Haloferula helveola: one gene and its partner. The protein of the gene in region 1 interacts with the protein of each later gene in a pairwise test. Links are inferred from orthologs where the notes say so. Each region holds a gene or a part of one and is shown on either strand. Other genes may lie near its edges.

Evidence for each region.
Region 2: the proteins of hflK (region 1) and ftsH interact in binary tests that used the Escherichia coli proteins (3 or more experiments, as listed by UniProt). The link is inferred for Haloferula helveola from one-to-one orthologs.

The regions. Positions count from the first base shown.
Region 1 is NZ_AP024702.1:5,614,996-5,622,048, reverse strand. The notes cover bases 16-2,833. They hold hflK (FtsH protease activity modulator HflK), read right to left. Parts: upstream 2,029-2,833; coding sequence 1,003-2,028; downstream 16-1,002. Other genes in these bases: HAHE_RS21445 (hypothetical protein), read left to right, coding at 2,758-2,833; HAHE_RS21450 (RNA-binding protein), read right to left, coding at 2,191-2,478; hflC (protease modulator HflC), read right to left, coding at 16-1,006. Also shown: more of hflC, read right to left, coding at 1-15; more of HAHE_RS21445, read left to right, coding at 2,834-4,191; HAHE_RS21440 (DUF4212 domain-containing protein), read left to right, coding at 4,264-4,548; HAHE_RS21435 (sodium:solute symporter family protein), read left to right, coding at 4,556-6,370; mqo (malate dehydrogenase (quinone)), read left to right, coding at 6,482-7,053.
Region 2 is NZ_AP024702.1:4,426,556-4,433,840, forward strand. What follows is about bases 2,781-5,830. They hold ftsH (ATP-dependent zinc metalloprotease FtsH), read left to right. Parts: upstream 2,781-3,153; coding sequence 3,154-5,508; downstream 5,509-5,830. Other genes in these bases: HAHE_RS16670 (ATP-binding cassette domain-containing protein), read right to left, coding at 2,781-2,991; HAHE_RS16680 (TMEM43 family protein), read left to right, coding at 5,674-5,830. Also shown: more of HAHE_RS16670, read right to left, coding at 1-2,780; more of HAHE_RS16680, read left to right, coding at 5,831-6,834; HAHE_RS16685 (TIGR00266 family protein), read right to left, coding at 6,835-7,285. UniProt on the Escherichia coli protein: Acts as a processive, ATP-dependent zinc metallopeptidase for both cytoplasmic and membrane proteins. Plays a role in the quality control of integral membrane proteins.

The sequences.
Region 1 (7,053 bases):
CCGGCGAGCCGACGGCGTCGGTCATCGGAAGTGCCTCAGCGTCCTTCAGCAGTTTGAACAGCTCGCTGTCGGTCGAAAGTACCAGAGTGGTGCCCGAATCGAGAACCTCCTCGTAGACTTCGAGGGTCCGCACGAAATTGTAGAGTTCGGCTGCCTCGGGCGTTTGATTGTAGGCCTCGGCATAGATCCGGGTCGCCTTCGCGTCGGCATCGCCCTGGATGCTCTGGACCTTGCGGTAGGCTTCCGACTTGATCTCGCGCAGGTCCCTTTCCATGCCGCCGATGATCTTGGCCGCCTCGCCTTGGCCTTCGGAACGGAAGCGTTCCGCAATCTGAAGTCGCTCCGAAATCATCCGGTCGAAAATCCGTTGCTGGACCGAGCGGTTGTAGTTGATGCGCTTGAAGCGCACGTCGAGCAGTTCGATGCCGAACTCCAGGAGCTTCGGTGCTGCCGCCCCTAGGATCTCCTTCTCCATCGTAGAGCGACCCTTGCTGATCGGCTTGAGAACCCCGACGTTTCCGCTGAGATCCGCTTCCGCAAGGGCTTCGTCGATCTCGACCTCGCGGTTCTTGGTGGTGCGGACGACTTCGATCAGTTCGTTGCGCGCGATCGTGTTGCGGGTTTCGGATCCGAGAATGTCATCGAGGCGCGACTGGGCCGATCTCTCGTCGCGGAGACGCTGAAAGTACTTGAGAGGGTCCGAAATGCGCCACCGCCCGAAGGTGTCGACCAGGATGTAGGTCTTGTCCTTGGTCGGCATCTCGGTGGGGGTGCCGTCCCACTCCAGCACCCGCTTGTCGATGCGGTTGACCTTCTGGACAAAGGGCATCTTGAAATTCAGTCCGGCGCTGGTGACCGGCTCGCCGACCGGCTTGCCGAACTGGGTGATGATGGCCTGCTCGGTTTCCGCGACGCGGTAGAGCGCGGACGGAAGCACGATCACCGCGACCGCGAGGATCAGAATGGCGAGGAAGCCCTTGAGAGCGTTTTTGGGAATCTGGCTCATCGTGGGGTGGGGGTTCGGTCGAGATTCAGAAGTGGCAGGAGTTGTTTGGCGTCCTCGTCCAGAATGATCTTGTTGCCAAGGGCAGGCACGACCTTCGCCATGGTCTCGAGATAGAGGCGCTGGCGGGTGATGGTCGGGGCTTTCGTAAACTCGGCATAGAGCGCGTTGAACCGGGCCGCGTCACCTTCGGCTTCATTGACCCGCTGGATCGCGTAGCCTTCCGCGTCACTGATGCTCCGGTCCGCCTCGCCGCGGGCCTTGGGGACCTCCCGGTTGTACTCACCGTTCGCCTTGTTGATCAGTTCCTCCCGCTGCTGCTGGGCGTTGTTGACCTCGTTGAACGAAGATTGGACGTCACGGGGTGGATCGACGTTCTTCAACTGGACCTGGTTGATGCGCAGTCCCATCTCGTAGCGGTTCACGAGTTCCTGGAGTTTCAGCAGCACTTCGGCCTCGATCGCCTGACGTCCGACTGTCAGCACTTCGTCAACGGTGCGGTCACCCACGGCTTCGCGCATGATCGACTCGGATGCGTCGCGCAGCGTTTCGTCGGGATTGCGGACATTGAACAGATACTCGGTCGGGTTCTGGATGCGATACTGGACGACCCATTCGATCAACGCCGCGTTCAGGTCGCCTGTGACCATCTGCTTTTCCGCCTGTTGTTCCGGAGCCGACTTGCGGAATTGGCTCGGGTTGCTCGCGCCCTGGGTGCCGAATCCGAACTCCTGCTTTTGCTGGCGCTCGACCGCCACCTTTTGCACCCGGTCGATGCCGAACGGCAGTTTGAAGCGGAGACCCGGATCATGCGTGGACTGGAATTTCCCGAAACGGGTCACCACTCCGACTTCCTCGGCCTCCACCGTGTAGAATGAACTCCAGACTCCGATCAGCAGCACGAGGACAAGCGGGACGAAGAGCAGCAGCTTCGGCGAAAACGGCAGCTTGGGCAGTTCCGGAAACTGGGGCATTTGGGGTTGCCGCTGCGGCGGCAGGTCGGGCGGGCCGAAGGAGTCGTTCATCAGATCGTAGGGAAACTGGCGGAGAAACGTGGGGTAGGGTTGGGGGTCCGGCCAGTAGAATCCGGGTTAGATTTTCCGATCGCGCCGGCCGGTACGGAAAAGCGGCACTCCCGATTGGAAGTGCCGCTTGAAAAGTCGGAGTGAATCGCGCTGTGGGCGGGATCAGTTGCGATAGCCGCCACGTCCGCCGCCACCGCCGCCGCGATCTTCGCGGGGCCGGGCTTCGTTGACCCGGAGGTCACGGCCGAGGAACTCGGTGCCGTCGAGAGCCTTGATGGCGTCGACCATGGCCGACTTCGATCCCATCGTGACGAAGGCGAAGCCGCGCGGGCGGCCGCTGTCACGGTCGGTCGGGAGATGGACGTCGGTCACTTCTCCGTATTGGGCGAAGAGTTCGGTGATGTCCTGGGAAGTCGCGTCCCAGGACAGATTGCCTACATACATTTTCATATCATTGGTCGGATTCCGCGAGACGCTGTCGTCTTGGCTGTTCCCGAGAACCGGGTTTCAGATCACCACCGAATATGAAAAGACGCCTGGCAATGCTCCATACCTTGAACATGCCAAAGCGCGGACCGGAGGCCGCTTTACGGGGTAATGAGGCACGCTGGCAAGAAGAACCGGAAAATACGTCAGGCCGGACGCCCCGGGATCGGTGGCGGCCATTCACTGTGCCGGGAGTGTGGTTTCGGTCTCGGTGATTCAGTGCGCGCTTGGTAAGTTCCTGTCATGCGGGCTCTGCTTTCCATGCTTTCAATGCTCTCGGTCGGCCTCCATGCGGACGATCTCTGGGTTCTGAGCGATGAGTTCGACAACGCCGCAACTCTGGCCAACTGGCAGGACCTCGGGGTGCTCGAAGGGTGGGAAACCCCGTCCTTCGAACTGGCGGACATCGATGCGACCGAGCCCGGGCGCTTCCATGTCGTTCCCGGTCCGCTGACGTGGTTCGCGAACTTTCGCGGTCTGCTGCTCTTCAAGGAAGTGACCGGCGACTTTGTCGTGACCACGCGGGTTCGCGTATTGAGCCGGCACAATCCTGGCGATCCGACCGAAGTGCCGAACCGTTCGTTTTCGCTGACCGGCATCTTCGCGCACGCGCCGCGTGCCATCAGCCAGGCGGCGCCTGATCCCTACACGGTGACGCCCGTCTGGCCGCCCGGGGATTTTGGCAGCGACTATGTGCCGAATACCGAGAACTACATTTTCCTGAGCTACGGCTCCGCGGGGAACCCGGGCACCCGGCAGTTCGAAATCAAGGCGACGCGGAACAGCGACTCGCGCCTCTACTACAACTCGACCGGAATCGACCAGAGCGAGACCGAGGCTTGGCTGCAGATGGTGCGGGTGGGCGACACGGTGGTTTGTCTTCGAAAGCATGCAGAAGCAGGACCTTGGTATGTCGAGAACCGCTATCCCAATCCCGACCATCCGTTTCCGGAATTCGGCGAGACCCTTCAGGTGGGCATCACCGCCTACACGGACTGGGAGACGGCGAATCCCTACCTGGGAACCATCCAGAGCCAGTATCACTTCAACTACGCGCCTCCCGGTACCGGCATGCCGGACCTGATTTCGCAGGCGGACTACTATCGCTTCCGTCGTCCGGATCCCTTGCTGACGGAGGCGGTGCTCCAGGGGATGAGCGTAAGCTACGACCCGGCGACGAACCTGACGGCCGATCCGCCGGTATTGCTTTCGGCCTCCGCCGCCGCGGCGCCCTATCTCGGCGATCAGGCCAACCTCGCCTACGACCCGTTCGGCGAGTGGCAGGTCGCGGAGTTCGGGCCCGATGCGGACCAGCCATTCGCCGGACCGGAGGTCGATGTGGAAGGAGACGGCCTCGCCAATCTCCTGGAGTTCATTCTCGGAGGCGATGCGGACGAGTCGTCCGTCGAGCTGCTCCCGTCGGCCCAGTGGCTTGCTGACGAGATCGTGTTCTCCTTCGTCCCGGCGATCGATCACGGCGCGCGCCTGGAGGTCGAGTTCTCCGAGACGCTCGGCCTCTGGCAAACGGTCGCGTCCCGGCCGCTGCGGGGAGGGGCCTGGGAGGTGGCGATGCCCGGAGCATCCGTCCAACTGGTGGATGACGAGGTCAGGGTCACGATTCCATCGGCATCGGCGAGCGGCTTCGTCCGGCTCGAAGGGGACCTTATGGAGCCCTGAACCGGGACCCGACAAAGGGGCGGCAATATCCTTTTCGTCCGTCGGAGGGGCTGCTAGGACGTCCCTCAACCCATGGATAAAACTGATTTGCCCTCGGAAGAGGCGAAGCGTCGATATTGGAGAGCGAACCTGAGCTGGCTGGCCGGGTTGCTCGTGGTCTGGTTCGCGGTGTCATACGGATGTGGGATTTTGTTCCGCGAGAAGCTTGATGAGGTTCCTCTTCCCGGGACGGGCTTCAAACTGGGATTCTGGTTCGCCCAGCAGGGAAGCATCTACGTCTTCCTTGTGCTGATCGGCGTCTACGTCGTGGTGATGAACCGGCTGGATCGACAGCTTCTCGGAGGAAACGCGGACTAAAGGACCGATGGACGTCAGGCTCTGGACCTACCTGCTGGTGGGGGCGACCTTCGCCCTCTATATCGGAATCGCGATCTGGTCGCGCGCGGGATCGACCAAGGATTTCTACGTCGCCGGTGGCGGAGTCCCGAGTGTTGCGAACGGCATGGCCACGGCGGCCGACTGGATGAGCGCCGCTTCGTTCATCTCGATGGCCGGGATCATCTCGTTCGCCGGTTACGACGGGTCGGTCTACCTGATGGGCTGGACCGGTGGCTACGTGTTGCTGGCGCTACTGTTGGCGCCGTACTTGAGACGTTTCGGCAAATTTACGGTACCGGACTTCATTGGAGACCGTTACTACTCGAAATTCGCGCGCTTCGTTGCCGTCGTCTGTGCGATCTTCGTTTCCTTCACCTACGTCGCCGGACAGATGCGCGGTGTCGGTGTGGTGTTTTCCCGGTTCCTCGAGGTCGAGGTGAATACGGGGGTGATCATCGGGATGGTCATCGTGCTCTTCTACGCCGTTCTCGGAGGCATGAAGGGGATCACCTACACGCAGGTGGCCCAATACTGCGTGCTGATCTTCGCCTTCATGGTTCCGGCGATCTTCCTCTCGTTCCAGATCAGTGGGAATCCCGTCCCGCAGATCGGGATGGGTGGCGAGTACCAAGGTGAGGGAGTGAGTGTGCTCGACAAGCTCGACGGCCTGAGTCGCGAGCTGGGCTTCGACGCCTACACCGATGGCAAGAAGAGCGTGCTCGACGTCTTTTGCATCACCGCCGCCCTGATGTGCGGCACCGCGGGCCTTCCGCACGTGATCGTCCGCTTCTACACCGTGAAGAAGGCCTCTGCCGCGCGGACCTCCGCGCTCTGGGCGCTTCTTTTCATCGCGATTCTCTACACCACCGCGCCCGCGGTTGCGGTCTTCGCCCGGATCAACCTGCTCAAGACCGTCAGCGAGACATCCTACTCGGAGATCCCCGACTGGTTCAGGAACTGGGAGGACTCGGGATTGATCGCATGGGTCGACAAGAACGGCGACGGCAAGATCCAGTATCTGGGTGACGGCGCCGCCCTCGGCAGCATGCCCGGTGATCCGAAGTTCAATCCGACGTTTCGCAGCGATGACTCCGGGGAGCCTATACGCGGAACATCCGGTGAGCGGCTGCTGGACAATCCACCGACATCGGCAGCGAACGAGCTCTACATCGACCGGGACATCATGGTCCTCGCGAACCCTGAGATCGGCCAGTTGCCGGACTGGGTCATCGCGCTGGTGGCCGCCGGTGGACTGGCGGCGGCCCTGTCGACCGCTGCCGGCCTGTTGCTCGTGATTTCGACTTCGGTCGCCCACGACTTGGTGAAAAAGACCTTCGTTCCCGATTTGACCGAGAAATCGGAGCTGATCCTTGCCCGCGTGGCGGCAGGCGCCGCCGTGGTGGTGGCCGGCTACTTCGGGGTGAATCCTCCGGGATTCGTCGCGCAGGTGGTGGCCTTCGCCTTCGGCTTGGCCGCTTCCTCGTTCTTCCCGGCGATCATTCTCGGGATCTTCACGAAGCGGACGAGCATGCAAGGGGTGATCGCCGGCATGCTCGCAGGCATCGGATTCACCGGGAGCTACATCATCTACTTCAAGTTCATCAATTCGTCGGCAGAGCTCTGGTGGGGGATCACCCCGGAAGGCATCGGCACGGTCGGAATGCTGCTGAACTTCGTCGTCACCATCGTCGTTTCCCGGTTCACTCCGGCACCTCCGGCAGAAATCCGTGACCTGGTCGACCGCGTGCGCCTGCCGCGCGCCGCGTTTGGCGAGGAGGATGCCGGACCGGTGGACCACTGAATCGGCCCGAGAATCCGCTGGTGCATCTGGCACGGCTCATGCCGTAGTCCCGCCGTGCCCGATGACACCCTGCCAACCGACAGCCCCGAAGACTCGCGCGCTCCGGCGCGTGTGGCCACTTTTGCCGAGCCCGACGTCGTCCTGATCGGCGGAGGGATCATGAGCGCGACGCTCGGGCTGATCCTCCACCAGCTCGATCCGACGCTGGAGATCCAGATTGTCGAGGCCCTGGCCGAGGTAGCCCGGGAGAGTTCGAATCCTTGGAACAACGCGGGCACCGGGCACGCCGCCCTGTGTGAGCTGAACTACACCAAGGAGAGGGCGGACGGATCGATCGATATCTCGAAGGCGCTGGAGATCAACGAGGCCTTCGAGCTCTCGAAACAGTTCTGGGCCTTTCTGGGGAAACGGGGGATCCTGCCCGATCCGGCTGACTTCATCACCTCCGTGCCCCACATGAGTTTCGTCCGCGGGGAGGCTGATCGTGCGTTCCTGAAGCGCCGGCATCAGACGATGTCCGCCCACCATTTCTTTTCCGAAATGGAGTATACGGAAGACCGGGAGACCATTGCCGAGTGGGCGCCGTTGCTTCTCTCGGGCCGCGGCGACGGGGAGCCGGTGGCCGCGACGTTTGCCAAGGGCGGTACGGATGTGAACTTCGGCTCGTTGACGCAGGCGCTGGT
Region 2 (7,285 bases), 1.2 Mb from region 1 along the record:
GCGGGTTGCCTGCGTCACGACCATGCCTTCGTAAGCGAAGCGCAGCGGCATGTATTTGGCGGGGACCGGGATTCCGCCGCGTTCGCGCTCGATGCCGGCGTTCTCGAATAGGCCCCGGTTCATCTCCCGGAACGGAACGAGCGCGCCGGCCAGAAGCATCTGGGGAACGAGCAGCAGCGGAACCGCGGTCAGTGCCGCCCTTTCCGTTCTTACCAGGGCGGAGACAAGCAGGGCGAGCGAGGTGCCCGTGCATGCGGTGAGCGTCATCCACTGCCACTGGTCGATGAGGGTGCCGCGGATTTCCAGGATGTGGTGCCCGACGGCGGTGTAGATCAGGCACTGCACGGCCGCAACTACGGCAAGTGCCGTAAATTTGGCGGTGACATACAGGATCGGGCTCGGCTTCGCGTTGCGTTCACGACGGAGGATCGGCCTGTCGCGGAGGATCTCGGTCGCCGAGTTGGTCAGGCCGAGGAACATCGCGACCGTGGCCGAGAGGAACATGTAGGCCGGGATGTGGAGGGCGGTGGAGAACTTGTAGGCGCCTTCGGGTGAAGAGCGCAGGGTGATCGCGATAAGGGCAGCCAGCAGCGGTGCTTCGATGAGCGTTGCGTAGATGGTGCCGCGGTTCCGGAGCTTCGAAAGGAAGGAGCGGACGAACTGGGTCTGGAAGACGCGGATGGCCTCGCTGATCCTGCGCCGTCCGGTGTGGATCGCCGGGGTGGCGCCGGAGGTGAGCTCGGGGAGCGATCCGATACGCGAGGGTGGCGCCTGCACTCCAAGCGAGTGGATGAGCACCCGGCTTTCGTATCTTTCCTGCCAAAACGTCGGAGGGAACCGCCGCGCAGCGGTCGGGCTCTGGCCTCCGCCAATTTGGGCGAGCGGCGTTTCGAGGATGTCGAAAACGAAGTCGGCTCCGAGCGGCGCCTTGGCATCGACCGCGGGGTGGGGGATCGACAATTCGCCGCAGGCCTCGCGGAAGTATTCGATCATCCCGGACGGGGTGCCGAAGAATGCCAGTCTGCCGCCGTTGTCGAGCAGCAGCACCTTGTCGCAAAGTCGCAGGACATTCGCGCCCGGGCGGTGCAGCGAGGCGATCACGATCTTGTCCCGGGCGAGCGAGCGAAGGGTCTCTGCGACGTGCTCGGAGTCCTTCGACGAGAGTCCGGAAATGGGTTCGTCGAAGAGGAACACTTCCGCGGCACTTCCGAGATCGAGGCCGAGGTTGAGACGGCTGCGTTCCCCGCCGCTGAGCGTCTTCTCGCCAGGGGCGCCGACGCGGCGTCGGGAAATTCCCTGCAGGCCGAGCTCCGCGAGAATGCCGTCGGCGCGACGGTCGATTTCCGATTTCGGGAGGGCGGCACGCCGGATCGCCGTGGCGTGCCGCAGGTGCTCGCGCACGCTGAGCTGGGGGTTCAGCGCTTCCTCCTGGGGCATGTTGGCGACAAAGCGGACGAGGCTTTCGCGGTGTTCGTAGAGGGACGCTTCGTTCAGCCGGATGCGTCCCCGGCTCGGCTTGCGGTGCCCGGCGAGAATCGAAAGCAGCGTGCTCTTGCCGCAGCCGCTCGGTCCGATGATGCACATCATCTCGCCGCGGCGGACTTCGAAGCTGATGTTGTCCAGCGCGCGGGCTTCAGGGCCGAAGTCGTGGATCAGGTCCTCGACCCGGAGCATCTCGATCAGGTTCCTTTCCTCGTCGATGATGCCTTCGCTGAACCGGCATCGCAGCGCCTGCGTGCGCGAGATCCGGATGACCGATCCTTCGCGGAGTTGCGCTGAAGCTCGGACCGGCGAGCCATCTGCCAGCACCGGACCTGCTGCCTCCCGGATGAAAACGTCGCCTGTCCTTTTCTCCGGATCGAAACGGACACGGAGGACTACCCGCGGCGCGAGACCCGGGCTGAGCAGGAGATCGCCGCGTTCGAGAACCGACGGATCGTTCGAAATGCGGAAGTCCCGCTGGTCCGCGCTGAGGCGGAATCGTCCGCCGGCCTCCGCCGCGCGGCGCCGCAGGGCGTCGAGGGATGCGGAAAAGCCATTCTCGCCGCTGAGGCGATCGTGGTGATCGCAAATCACCGGAGCGCCCGGCTGCAAGGGACCGCGGCCGATCACCACGGTGGCGGTCGGCTTGAGAGCTTCGACCTCGGCATGGAGGCCGAAGCGGATCCGCACCGTGCTCTGGCGGCTTCGCGCCCGCTCGCTGGTCCAGCCGTCTTCGGTGCCGACGAGGAAGATGGTCGAGGGGTTGCCGGTCAGCGCGACGTTGAGGAAGAAAATCAGGTCCTCGCAAGTCAGGGTCCATCCGGGCACCACCAGTTGCTGCCGGGTCCGCATCCGCAGAAAGTTTCCTGGCTCCAGCGACCGACCGCGCACCCAAAGCGGAGCCTTACCGGTATTCCGGACGAGGACGAGGTCAGCGGCGCGGTAAACCCGGAATCCGTGCTCCGCGGCCTCGAGCGGCAAACGGACGTCGGCATTGTGGCGCCGGGAAAAGATCACGCGCTCGAAGCCCACGGGTGACTCGATCGGAAGCCCTCCCATTTCATCGAGGATCTGCCGCGCATGCTCCGGGCGGCCGAGGCGCCGCATGAAGACCTCGAAGGCCGTGCGGCTCCGGTCGCTGCGCCCGACCGCGTCCACCAGCGTGTAGAGTTGCAGTCCGACCGCCATCTTCTCCGGGTCATCGAGGACCTCGCGCAACTCGGCCGCGGTGGTCGCCAGCGGTTTCGGATCGCGCACGGCCCGTTGCACCCGCCGGCCCAGCCAGCTGTGGTCGGCCTCGGGGAAGGCGTTGCGCAAAAGGTCGAGAATCAGGTCCGCCTCGCCGGGGGCCAGCCGCCCGTCGAGCGTCGCGAATCCTGCGAAGGCATCGACCATCATGCCGAGCACGCGCCCGCTCGTCGCGCCCCGTGCCCGGGGTGGCAGCCAATCCCGGCGTTGCCGCCGTTTCGGGCGGGACGTTTCGGGGTTCCGGGCGGGCGGTTCTGCCATCGGGCGGATGCTCCCCGATGCGATTCTCGAGGGCAAGAACGGCCGGAAAAAATGGGGTTTCCTTTCCCCGGGCCGGGGCTAGGCTCCCCCGCCTTTGCCCCTTGGCGTGTTGCGTGCTAGAATTCTGCCGCGACCCGAAACGGGGCGCCTGTCACATCCATCATGTCCGAATCGCCCCAATCCCGTCCTCCGCAGGATCCTCGCGGTCAACGCGGCCAAAACGAGCCACCCGGGTTCAACTGGCGTCTTGCCATTTTCCTCGGCGCCGCGCTGATGATTCTCGGAATCGCGTTTTTCAAGGACGGCATGTCGCCGAAGTCCAACTCGCTCAATTACAACGAATTCCGTGAAAAATGGGATCAGGGGTTGGTGATTACCGAAACCTCAAATCCGAAGTACCGCCTCAAGGTTGAGACGGATCAGGGAAGTTTCGATGCCAAGATCATCGGCTGGTTGCGCCCGGATCCCGACCCGGTCGCGGACGACGCGCCGACCAATGACTTCCTCGTGAGCTTCAGCCGCCGGACGCAGCAGGAGCAGGACGTCTTCGACACCCTCGGCGACCACCTGCCGCAGCGCTCCACGGTCGAGACGCTTCCCGAGGATCTCGATGGCAAAAGCCTGACGCCCACCGATTTCCGCCGGATGATGGCGCGCGGTCTCGTGGTGACCGACACCGACGAGCTGACCCTCTACACCACCGAGAGCGACGCACTCCTTGCCGGTAAGTTCCGCGAGGCTCCTCCGCTGCCGGCCGTGGCGGATATTGATCCGAAAGAGCTGAGCCAGTTCATCGTCGACACCTCGATGGTGGTGCAGGGCGAGGAGCTCAACCGCATCCTCAAGGAGGGCAACGCGCTCTACATCAAGAATGCCGACATCTTCGGCAAGATCCTGCTGACCTTCTTGCCGGTCCTGCTGATCGTGCTGCTTCTCTTCTTCCTCTTCCGCCAGCAGATGAAGGCGGCGGGTCGAGGCGCGATGTCCTTCGGTAAATCGAAGGCCCGCATGCTGACGCGCGACCACAACAAAGTGACCTTCAAGGACGTTGCGGGGATTCAGGAAGCGAAGGAAGAACTGTGGGAGATCGTCGATTTCCTCCGCGATCCGCGGAAGTTCCAGAAGCTCGGTGGATCGATTCCGAAGGGCGTGCTGATGGTCGGTCCTCCCGGCACCGGCAAGACGCTTCTTGCCCGCGCGATTGCCGGCGAAGCGGATGTTCCCTTCTTCTCAATCTCTGGTTCCGACTTCGTCGAAATGTTTGTCGGCGTCGGCGCCTCCCGCGTCCGCGACATGTTCGAGCAGGGCAAGAAGCACGCGCCCTGCCTGATCTTCATCGATGAGATCGACGCCGTCGGTCGCCATCGTGGCCACGGTCTTGGCGGCGGTCACGACGAGCGCGAGCAGACACTCAACCAGTTGCTGGTCGAGATGGACGGCTTCGATACGCAGGAAGGTGTGATCATCATCGCGGCGACCAACCGTCCGGATGTTCTCGACCCGGCACTGCTCCGTCCCGGCCGTTTCGACCGGCAGGTCACCGTTTCGCTTCCCGACGTGAAGGGCCGCGAGCAGATTCTCACCGTTCACTCGAAGAAGATCAAACTGGCTCCGGGAACCGAGCTCAGCGTGATCGCCCGTGGCACCCCGGGATTCTCCGGTGCCGAGTTGGCCAACCTGATCAACGAGTCCGCGCTTCTCGCCGCCCGTAAGGGCATGAAGGCGGTCACTCTCGCCGAACTCGAGGAAGCCCGCGACAAGGTCCGCTGGGGTCGCGAGCGCCGCAGCCTGGCGCTCAGCGAGGAGGAGAAGAAGACCACCGCCTACCACGAGGCGGGCCACGCGCTGCTGCTCGCGACGCTTGAGCACGTCGACCCGCTCCACAAGGTGACCATCATTCCGCGCGGCCCGTATCTGGGTGCAGCCTTCCACCTGCCGAAGGAGGACAAGTACCACTTCCACAAACGCCAGGGCGTCGAACAACTGATCGTCACCATGGGTGGCCGCGTCGCGGAAGAGATCATCTTCGGTGATGTGACCAGCGGTGCTTCCGGCGATATCCGCCAAGCGACCCATCTCGCCCGCCAAATGGTCTGCGAGTGGGGCATGAGTGAGGATCTCGGTATGGTCGAGTACGGTGCCGGTCAGGGTGGTGAGGTCTTCCTCGCCCGCGACATTTCGCAGCAGCGGAACTACTCCGAAGCGACCGCTCAGAAGATCGATGCCGAGATCAAGCGGGTCATCGACCGGGCATATACCGAGGCCAAGCGCATCATTCTCGAGAAGCGCGACAAGCTGGAGTTGATCGCCGAGGCGCTGCTCGAATTCGAAACGCTCGATGCCCACCACATCGAAGACCTGATCAAGTACGGCGAGATGAAGGATCCGCCGAACTCGCCGAAGCCGCCGTCGCTCCCGGACGAGGAGCCGAAGCACAAGAAGGCGACGTCATCCGGCAGCGAGGAAGAGGACGACGACGGACCGCTTCCCGGAACCGTCGTCGGTGCCCCGGCCTGACACTCGATCCAAACAACAAGTCTCTACCAGCGCGCCGGCATCTGCCGGCGCGTTTGGTTTTTCAGGGCCTCGGATGGTCGGCAGAAGTGCCGCGAGCATCTGCTTTGAGGGGTGATCCAACTTGGGGCTTGGTCGCGGAAGCGGTCGCAACCTAGGTTTGCTTCTATGGCAGTAACCGAAGTCACAAGCACCAGCTGGTTCGGGCGGATCGGGGATTCGATCAAGGGCATCCTGTTCGGGATCGTGCTCATCATCGTCTCGTTGATCCTCATGGTGTGGAACGAGCGCAATGCGGTCCGTGACATCCAGGCTAACAATGAGATCGGTCGAGAGGTCATCACGGTTCCAAACGCCGAAGTGAGTCCCGGGAACGAGGGAAAGCTGGTGCATCTCAACGGTCCGGCGATGACGGACGATGTGGTCGGCAACATGGACTTCGGGATCGAGGAAACCGCGGTGCGGCTCTCATGGGAGTCCGAGATCTACCAGTGGGTGGAGGAGAAGGACACCGAGACCAAGAAGAAGCTCGGTGGAGGCGAGGAGACGGTGACGACCTACAGCTACCGCAAAGAGTGGGTGGACGGGCCGGTCAATTCCTCCGGGTTCAAGGAGAAGGGTCACGACAACACCGGGAAGCAGAAGTTTCCGAGCGGTTCGTCGCAGGCCGAGAACGTGACGCTTGGAGCGTTCATGCTGCCTTCCGGCCTCATTTCCCAGATGGACTGGTCCGAACGCTACACCCTCAGCGAGTTGCCCGACGATTTCGCGACGACGGGGAGCATCGAGGACGGCGTGTTCTACACGGGAGTCCCGTCGCAACCGAAAGTCGGGGATGAACGCGTGACCTTCCGGATCACCCGACCGGATGATGTGAGCGTGATGGCCGTCCAGAAGGGTGACTCCTTTGACAAATACACCGCAAAGAACGGGAAGACCAAGTTTCTCCTCTATCCCGGGTTGCTCACGGCCGAGCAGGTGGTCGAAGGGGAAGAGGCGAAGGCGAAGATGCTTCGCTGGATCCTCCGGGGCGTGGGCGTGTTCGCGATGTTCATCGGCTTCACGATGCTGCTGAAGCCGCTCTCCGTGCTTGCCGATGTGATCCCGTTCGTCGGCTCGCTGGTAGGAGCCGCAGGTGCGGCGGTCTCGCTGTTGCTTTCGCTCGGGATCAGCTTCGTGGTGATCGCGATCAGCTGGATCGCGTTCCGTCCGATGATCGGAATCCCGCTGCTGGTCGTCGGGGTCGGCTGCTTCGTCCTGATCGTGAGGAAGCTGGCCAAGGGGCGAGAGGCGGCGGGAACGCCACCTCCGCCTCCGGGGATGGCCTGATCAGTCGCCGTCGAGAAGATTTCCGAGTCCTCCGAGGACCGAGCCTTCGCCCTTGCCGCCGCTGCCGACGTTCTGCAGCACGCGGTCGGCGAGCCGGGAGAACGGCAGGCTCTGAAGCCATACCGTGCCGTGTCCGCGCAAGGTCGCGAGGAACAGGCCTTCGCCCCCGAAGAACATGCTCTTGAGGTTGCCGGCGCGCTGGATGTCGTACTGGACGCCGTCGGTGAACGCGACCAGGCAGCCGGTATCGACCCGCAGTGTCTCGCCCTTGAGCTCCCGTTTGATGATGGTGCCGCCGGCGTGGATGAAGCACATGCCGTCGCCGGTGAGGCGCTGCAGGATGAAGCCCTCGCCCCCGAAGAAGCCGGCGCCGAGCTTGCGGTTGAACGCGATGCTGACTTTGGTGCCGTAAGCCGCGCAAAGGAACGCGTCTTTCTGGCAGGTGACGCCA